DNA from 2 places in the Roseobacter sp. OBYS 0001 genome. Region 1 is predicted to be linked to the other one. Evidence: riboswitches for the same ligand, from Rfam matches in the RefSeq annotation. Region 1 holds a riboswitch; the other holds the start of a gene.

What was found. A riboswitch is a leader RNA that binds a small molecule or an ion and turns the genes downstream of it on or off. The one in region 1 is predicted to bind thiamine pyrophosphate.
Region 2: it holds a riboswitch for thiamine pyrophosphate, as region 1 does, so the genes downstream of both, thiD (bifunctional hydroxymethylpyrimidine kinase/phosphomethylpyrimidine kinase) here and K5Q35_RS18995 (MarR family transcriptional regulator) in region 1, are expected to answer to the same signal.

Annotation. Positions count from the first base shown of each region.
Region 1 covers NZ_BPES01000013.1:80,427-84,637, forward strand. Annotated here, with positions in the region: gene K5Q35_RS18990 (CAP domain-containing protein) at 1-706, opposite strand, end outside; gene K5Q35_RS18995 (MarR family transcriptional regulator) at 1,954-2,670, opposite strand; TPP riboswitch at 3,153-3,241, opposite strand.
Region 2 covers NZ_BPES01000002.1:8,106-12,316, forward strand. Annotated here, with positions in the region: gene K5Q35_RS05510 (thiazole synthase) at 1-544, opposite strand, end outside; gene thiS (sulfur carrier protein ThiS) at 546-743, opposite strand; gene K5Q35_RS05520 (FAD-dependent oxidoreductase) at 721-1,701, opposite strand; gene thiD (bifunctional hydroxymethylpyrimidine kinase/phosphomethylpyrimidine kinase) at 1,698-2,477, opposite strand; TPP riboswitch at 2,535-2,638, opposite strand; gene K5Q35_RS05530 (LysR family transcriptional regulator) at 3,151-4,065, opposite strand.

The sequences.
Region 1 (4,211 bases):
TGGTTTCGATGCTGCTTCTGGTGGTTTGAGTGGTTGAGCTGCTCGTGCTCGTTTCTTCGACATCTTCGTCTGTCTCTTGATTTGTGCTGAAACCTCGTGAAGCTATGAACTGTTTGATATCAAAGCCGGTTCCGGCAGTGATTTCCGGTTCCGCCACTTCCGGTTCTGCAGGTGCTGTGTCTTCAACCACGGCAGGTGTTGGTTCAACCACGGTCAACGCGTCCGCGCTTGCATCGGGGAGTATGACGGTATTTGCGCTCGTTGTGCCAAAGTTCTGGGTGACAAATACCGCGTCCAGCGTCTGCCCGTCGTCAACAAAATCACCGGCCTCGATACCAATCCCGATTTCCTTGAAGTCCGGGTTCAAGAGGTTTGCGCGATGTTCAGGGCTGTTCATCAGGTTGGTGTGCAGCTGGGCAACTTCGTCTGACATGCCATTGTCACCGGCTTCGCTGACCCATGCTATGTTTTCGCCGGTTTTCCAGTTTCCTTCCAATTCATAGCCTGAAGCCTCGATGCGCTCACGCCAATTGGATCCGTCAGCACCCGTATGGCTAAAGCGATCATTGTCGAGCATCCATACGCTGTGGTCTTCACTGGCTTCATTGAGGTCTGCGTTGAATACTAAAGGATCGAGGCCGACTTCTGCACGGTCTGCATTTATCAAATCCAGCATCTGCTGCTCGTATTTGTTGGCTTGTGACATGACATTCTCCTTTGAGTGGTTTTTGGCATCATGTGGCTTTCGGACTGCATCCAAAACATGACCCGTGCACTCGGTATGCGGGAATCGCCGGTATCCCGAATCCACCATCCCACTTTGCGGAATGACCTCCAAAGGAGCGTCCGCCAACTGGCTAATTGGACGCAATAGCGTCCATTGTGGTTTGTCGAATTGGGGAAACTGACAGCAAAATTACGCCTATACGTCAGCGGCGCTAGAAACGCTGCAAGGTGCCCACGAAAACGGGGCTTATCTATCGTACGTTAGGCGAAATCATAGCCGACAGGTTGATGTTCAGGCAACCTGCACGCTCCGACCTCAGGGCGACTGAACGCATAACGCAACGCTGTCACACTTCTCTGTAGTGTCGGCAATTGGCAAAATACCACCGACAGCCAAAAACACAGAGTGCTTGTGTTTCCGAAGCGGAACTGAGCTTCGGAAACCGTGGCAACCGCAATCCCAAAATCCGAAATGCCAAAATTGCCCGATCGGCGCAATTCGTGAAATTCCCCGGATCAGACCGGTCCGTTGAACTCGGGCAAAGCTATCTAAGGGACATGCCAAGATGAAACCGAAAATGAACCTTATCGTCTGGGTGTTAATCTCCATCCCACCCGGTATCTATCTTTGGGTGAAGTTCTTTCAGCTGGTGTTCTCATTCCTTTGGAGAAATCACTGATGGAAACCTTGGAAGGTCCATCGACAGAGGGTTTCTGGCCGCGAGCTTGCCGGGTCCCCGCGTGTTGTAGCGCAGACACTGCTCCACCTAGAGGAGGGATACAGCCATTTGCAGTTGACGTGATAAAGCTGCCAACGGTCCATCAATGTCTTCGGACAAACGGTATGAATTAGATGCTGTGTTTGCTGCTGCCCCCGACGGAGACAGGACTTTCCTGAGATTAGCAAAAGAGGCCACACAAGAGGTCGCGTCCAGTCGTCTTAACCATAGCGAAAGGAACGATCATCATGGTTGAGAATATCCGACGTAACGGTGAGCATGTTTTCGATGAGTTTCTAGCCGGTGATGCAGATGTTAGCACACGCCCAAAAGACATAAGTGACAAAAACCATTGTTTTCACATCAGGGGCGGTCGAGGCGGCGAGGCGCACGTGCCGTTTCTAAGCGCTCCTGCCGAAAAACGGAACAGTATCCGGCGCGGTGTGTTTTCGTTCATATGCCGGGCTGCTTGCCTCGTCGCAGCAGGGGCAATCGCGCTGAGAGCATTTCAATAAACCGAGCTTGTTCCGAGCCGCTGCGTTTTCAGGTTTTGAAATGTTATCAGACCTGTAGCATATGCATTTTCCTTAAGATCTCTCACAAGTTTATGGCCGACTTTACTGTCGATATGACCAAAATTCCGACAAGACAGACATAACAGAAATACTTCGGAGGACCGGGAAAAAACAGGTAGCCACAAGAACCGATGATCAGACACGATTGCAAAATCACATCGCTCAAGCTTCCCCAGTAAATCTTTGGCTTTGACAAGTTGCGTCTGATCCAGCTGCGGTTTGCCCACCGCTAACCCTGCATACTGAAGAACCTTCAAAAGGAAGCGACAACAATCAGCGGCCATCATTTGATCACATCGTTCAGAGCAATTAAAAATGCTGTCATCGACCAACTCAGCTGACACGGTCGTTTCTTGTTGAAAAATACGTGTTCTTATCGACTTCAAATCGATGCTCTGGGAGATAACCGGTGTGAGCTGCTCGATTTCTTTCTTTGGCTCAACTTTCGAATTCAACCTTTGCTCGACTCTCGATGTGAGCACATATTGGCGCCCATTCAGCCTGAGCCTTATCCACCCACCGTCTTCCAGCCTTTTTAATCCGCGAAAGGTAGCGGATCGACTGATGTCCGTCTTTTGAGCGAGTTCATCCAAGGTAATCGGGCCGTGTTTCGCCACAGTTTCCAAGATTTCGAATATCCTAGTTTGCAACGATCCTGCTCCACAGACTGGTATCCCAGTTTCTTATCATTGTTGATTCCTGCTATCCAACTCGCAATTCCGATAAGCGAAACGGTGCTGTTTGGTGCGGTGATTTTAAATGCGCTTTGGCTTCAATTATTTGAATTCACATTGTAAATTGACCGAATAATTCATATTCTGCGTCTGGTTTTGCCGCCCGCTTCAAAAGTGGCAGAGATCACTGGAGACGCTCGGGAAACGTGTGATTTGTTACCTTCATGGTCTATTCCGACCCGAACCAAGAAATGCTTTTTGAAGCTCTCCAAGGAGAGGGCTCGTAAGCGACTGTGATAGAGTGCCGGGATACATTCGTGTCGATTTTGGTGGAATATAAAGGCCAGTCGCAGCTCTTTGTTGTGCAGGTCAGTAAACCAGCTATTCTTGCGAGCAGTACTCAATTCATGCACTTTCGGGCGTCTTTCTTGACGACAAAAGGTGAACAGGAAAGCCGATTTCATGCTCTGTGTCCTCCCTCCGCCAGCATTATCTGGTTCAGGTTCTAAGGGTACATCTCAGCTGCAAAGCGCCCCCGGTAAATCTCGAATAGGAGCTTCCATCAGACGGGTCAAATGGTTTGGCACCTCCTCGAACTTTTGAGCGGTCCGCTGCCATTTCGAGCCTTCCGCAAACGTCCGCTCAGCCAAAGCCTACGAAAGATATTGTGGTGCTTGCACACATGCGTGATCGGTTCGATCTGTCTTTGGGGAGCTATGGTCACCGCCGAGGGGACGCATTTGTTACCCGGCAGTCGGTTGCACAGCAATCTGCCGAGAGGGCACCACTCCAACTGCGGCGGCCAATACTGTTTTCACGATTGTCAGAAAACCTTGCGCCCGAACGGCTGCTACAATCCGCGTAGGCACCGCTCAGAAGCCGGCTGGAAAAGCCCCTTGGCCTTCGAAGCAAAGGCTGCATAAATGGTTAATAGGAGCGGCACGAAAGCGGGACAGATCAACTGAATAATACTTCCGCACATAAACTGAGAAATTTTTAGTCCATATTTTGGTTACATCGTTCACAGGTAAAGGAGTTATCAATAACGTGTTTTCAAACGATAGAATATCGCTGAAGGGGTAAGTTTTGATTAGCCCATGTATTGCAGTCCAAGAGGGAGTCGCAACGAACCGTAAAGATGTAGAAGTTGTTGTTTGGCGCGATTACATCTGCCGTCACGGCCTTCATCTGAGGCTTTGGATAAATAATCATGAGTTGGAGCATCCCGAAAAGACTTACTCAGTTTTGCTTTCCATTTAGGGCAGCTGAGCAGGATTGAGAGAACTCTACATTTAAATGAGCGTCGCGTCGGGGGCAGGATCAACTTGAATTCACCTTTCACTGACGAACAACTGCCCATGCTTAAGGTTATTGCGCATGGGCATATAATTTTGGGAGCAGCACCTCATGCGCGCCGCTTGCAGAATAGTGGGTTTGTCGCCGTCCGGGCGGCCGCGGGTTCATATCTTTGGGCCCTGCGGCCGTCCGTTTAGGGGCAACCGTCTGGGATTTCTGAT
Region 2 (4,211 bases), on a different contig from region 1:
CGACCAGTGGCGTATCAGGAAAATGGGCGCGCAGGCTGCGCAGACCGTAGATATTATTCAGGCCCAAGCCGGTGCCGATGGGCGCGCCCCATGGCATCAAAACCTTGCAGCCGACCTCAACCAGCCGCTCGCACAGCACCAAATCTTCGGTGCAATAAGGGAACACCTCAAACCCGTCCTCGGCCAGTTGTGCGGCTGCTTCGACCAGACCGAAGGGATCAGGTTGCAAGGTGTCGGCGTGGCCGATGACCTCAAGCTTGATCCAGTTGGTGTCGAACAAATCGCGGGCCATCTGAGCAGTGGTCACGGCCTCGCGCACCGAATAACAGCCTGCGGTGTTGGGAAGCACGGCGACACCCAGATCCCGGATCAACGCCCAGAAATCCTGCCCCGCCTGATCACCACCCGCCTCGCGCCGCACTGAAACCGTGGCAATCCCTGCGTCCGAGCGGCGAAAAGCATCCGCCAGAATTGCGGGCGACGGGTATTGCGCGGTGCCCAGCATCAGCTGGGATGTCACTTCTGTGCCGTAGAAAGTTGGCATTCTATCCTCCTTGTCGAGGGGCCACAATTTCGACGCGGTCCCCCTCTCGCAGAGTATGTTCTGCGCGCTGATGCTTGGACACGAACGTCTCGTTAAGCGAGGTGGCCACTTTGGCCTCACCCTTCCCCAGGGCATCCAAGAGCGCGGCCAGTGTGAGCGCGCCGGTCTCAAGTGCTTCACCGTTCACGATGATCTTCATACCAAACCTCCGGTATCTTGCCCTTTAGCAACAGGTCCGAGGTCATCTGCGCCAATGCAGGTGCAAGCAGAAAACCGTGCCGAAACAGACCGTTTACATAAATCACATCACCAATCCGCCGGATGCGCGGCTGGTTGTCTGGAAAGGCAGGGCGCGCATCAACGCCAATTTCCAATAGCTCTGCCTCACCAAAAGCGGGGTGCAGTGCGTAGGCCGCATTCATCAATTCCATAACAGACCGCAGCGTCGCGCGCCCGCGTTCGCCGGTTTCGATCTGGGTTGCGCCCAACATGAAGACACTGTCACCACGCGGCACGATATACAGCGGGACTCGCGGATGAAGCAGTCGGACGGGGCGCGACAGCGTCGCGTCGGGGCAGCGGACCACAAGCATCTCGCCCTTCACGCCGCGCAAATCTGTGAGGGTATCGCGCGCAGCAAGCCCGCGGCAGTCAATCACCTGACCTTTGATGTTACCGCCAAACCCCACGCCTCTTTGCTCCAACCGCGCATGCAGCGCGGTCAGTGTCGCGCGAGGGTCAAGATGTCCCTCATCTGCCAAGAACAGCGCCTTGGAATAGCGTTCGGCCAGAAGCGGCTCGCACTCAGCGATCTGCGTTTTTGACAGCGATGTCGCGGTCGGCGCGCGGCGCGCAAAAGTTGCCAGATCGCTTTGATCGCGATTAAGTGCGACAACGAGCGTGCCCTCGTGATGTACAATCCCGCCTTGGCTTTCCCACCACCTTGCAGCTTTGCGGCCTTGGCACACGATCTCGGGCTCTGCGCTCACGCCTTCACAATCGGGCGCCAGCATGCCGCCGGCCCACCAAGAACAGGCATGATCGCCCGGCGCGCCTTTGGGATCAATGAGCGTGACCTGCGCGCCGCGTGACGACAATTCTGCCGTCACTGCCAACCCGCAAACGCCGCCGCCCAGAATGGTGAATGGGCCGCTCACTTCCAAAACGCATGAAAGTGATGAACGGGCCCATGACCCCGCCCGACGTGCAATTCATCGGCACGCAAAATCGCTTGATGTAGCCAGGTGTGCGCACGCGATACCGCATCACTCAACGCCATACCCTGCGCCAGGCCCGCAGCGATTGCAGAGGAATAGGAACATCCCGTGCCGTGGGTGTTGCGGGTATTCACTCGTGGGGCCGAGAAGGCTTGCGTTCCCGTTTGCCAGACAAGATGATCGGTGCAGGTCTCTGCGTCGGCATGTCCGCCTTTCATCAAAACTGCACCGACGCCAAGTTCGAGAAGGGCGGACGCCTGCGACTGCGTGCTGCCCTCGCCGACCAGCTTAGCTGCTTCAGGTAGGTTGGGTGTAAGCAGGGTCGCGCGTCCGAAAAGTGAAGATTTCAACGCATTTATCGCGCTATCGGCCAGCAAAGTATCGCCTGATTTAGCAACCATCACGGGATCAAGCACAACTGGCCCATCATAGCCCGCCAGCGCATCCGCCACCGCTGCAATCAGTGACGGTGTGCCCAGCATTCCGATCTTGACCACGTCAATATCGATATCATCCAGAACGGCTTTGATCTGCGCAGCAACGACCTCATCCGGGATCGGATGAATGGCTGTGACAGCATTGGTGTTCTGTGCGGTAACCGCCGTCACAACAGAAGCAGCATAAACACCCATTGCGGAAAAAGCCTTGAGATCGGCCTGAATACCAGCCCCACCACCAGAGTCGGAGCCAGCAATCGTTAACGCCTTTGCTACCACGTCATAGCCCCTCGGTTTAAGGGTCAGGAAGCTAAAGGGCGCAGGACATCACGGATGCGAGTTCCGCGAGCTGTTCCCTCCGCCGGTCCTAACCGGTTCAGGTTCAATGGGTTCGCAGCTTGTGCATCTCAGCCCGGTTAAAGGCACCCCAACAGATATAGATCTACGTGTAAGTTGATCGCGCAGAAGCGTCAAATGGTTAAAAGGATCTCAGGAGAATTGTTCTGAATGTTTACGAAATTGAGCTTCGAAAGAGAAAGGGCCGCGACCGTCCATGTTCTGTCACGCGACGCCAAACGGTTTCCTAAAGCTGACACGGATGACCGCTTTTTGCACTGCCTCGCAACGCAGATCTTTTCGTGCATGCAGAATTTTTCACGCTACAAACACGCCCAGTACAACTCTAGCATGTCGGCTGCGAGCTCAAACCTGTCGTCGGCACCTTCGCAGCATCGACGATACGCAATGATGAAGGGCCTTTGAGAACGGCCCCAACCAGCCGTTCATCGCGAGAACCGTTGCCGTATTGCAGCTTCCCCGGAGCGGCGTTGATCGATTGCGCAGCATTTCCAACATTAACGTGCACTCATCGCACAAAACGAACTCTCGCAAGCGTAGCTTTAATTACTGCCATGCGACCTCACTTGCTCCGGGTTCGGCGCATTTACACCTGTCAATCGCCGCTACCTCGGCGCTTCGCAACGTCCGTGAGACCCCGAGCCAGCAGGTCGAATACGATCCGGATACGGCGGCTGGTCTGTAACTCCCGATGGGTAACCAGCCAGATTGGAAACTCAAGCGAGGGGAAATCCGACAAGACCTTTTCTAAGCCCGGTTCAGCCTCACCTAACGTTTCGGGCTGCATCGAGACGCCATAGCCCGCTTTTACCAGTTCCCATGCGACGACACCGCTCTCGCTCGACATCACAAAGCTCTCTGCGCGAACGGGCACGCCCATGTTATGCAGCGGGGCCATCAGGCGCTCAGGATCAGCATTTCCGACGAAATCGAGGGTCGCCACATCACGCGGCGTATGCGGGCGACCTGCGCGATCGAGATAGTCAGTCGCGGCATAGAGATTGGCGCGAAAGTCGCCCAAATGCCGTGCAATCAGGTCCGGCTGATCTGGGCGGACGTGGCGTATCGCGATGTCCGCCTCGCGCTGTGTCAAATTCTGCATCTCGCTTGATGCATGGATGCGGACGCGGATGCCGGGCGCCGTCTGTCGCAACGGCTTGAGTGCGCCGGGCAGGATTGCTGCGGACAAGAGGTCTGTGCCCGTTACAGTAACTTCACCCGAGACTTCCTGTGATTTACCGTCGGCCACCATCGAGATGAGCGTCGCAGCCTCACCCATGGTACGCGTGTGCTCAATCAGGTCGCGCCCTGCTTCCGTCAAGGTAAGACCACGGACGCTGCGCTCCACCAGCGTCACGCCAAGTGCCTCCTCCAATGCACCGATCTGCCGTCCTATCGTCGGCTGCGTTGTCTTCAACACGCGCGCCGCGCCGCTGAACGAGCCCTCCTCAGCTGCCGCGAGGAAGGCGCGCACCTGATTCCAATCGAAGGAGATAGCCTGCCAGTTCATCCATCAGCGTATAGCAGGTGGACGAATTTAGGCAATCGACCTTTCACGAGCGCATGGATGATACCGACTGCGAAACGAGATCAACCCGGTCTTAGCCATTGAAAGCGACACAATGTACTTCGCAGTTTTTCTGACTGGCGCATCCG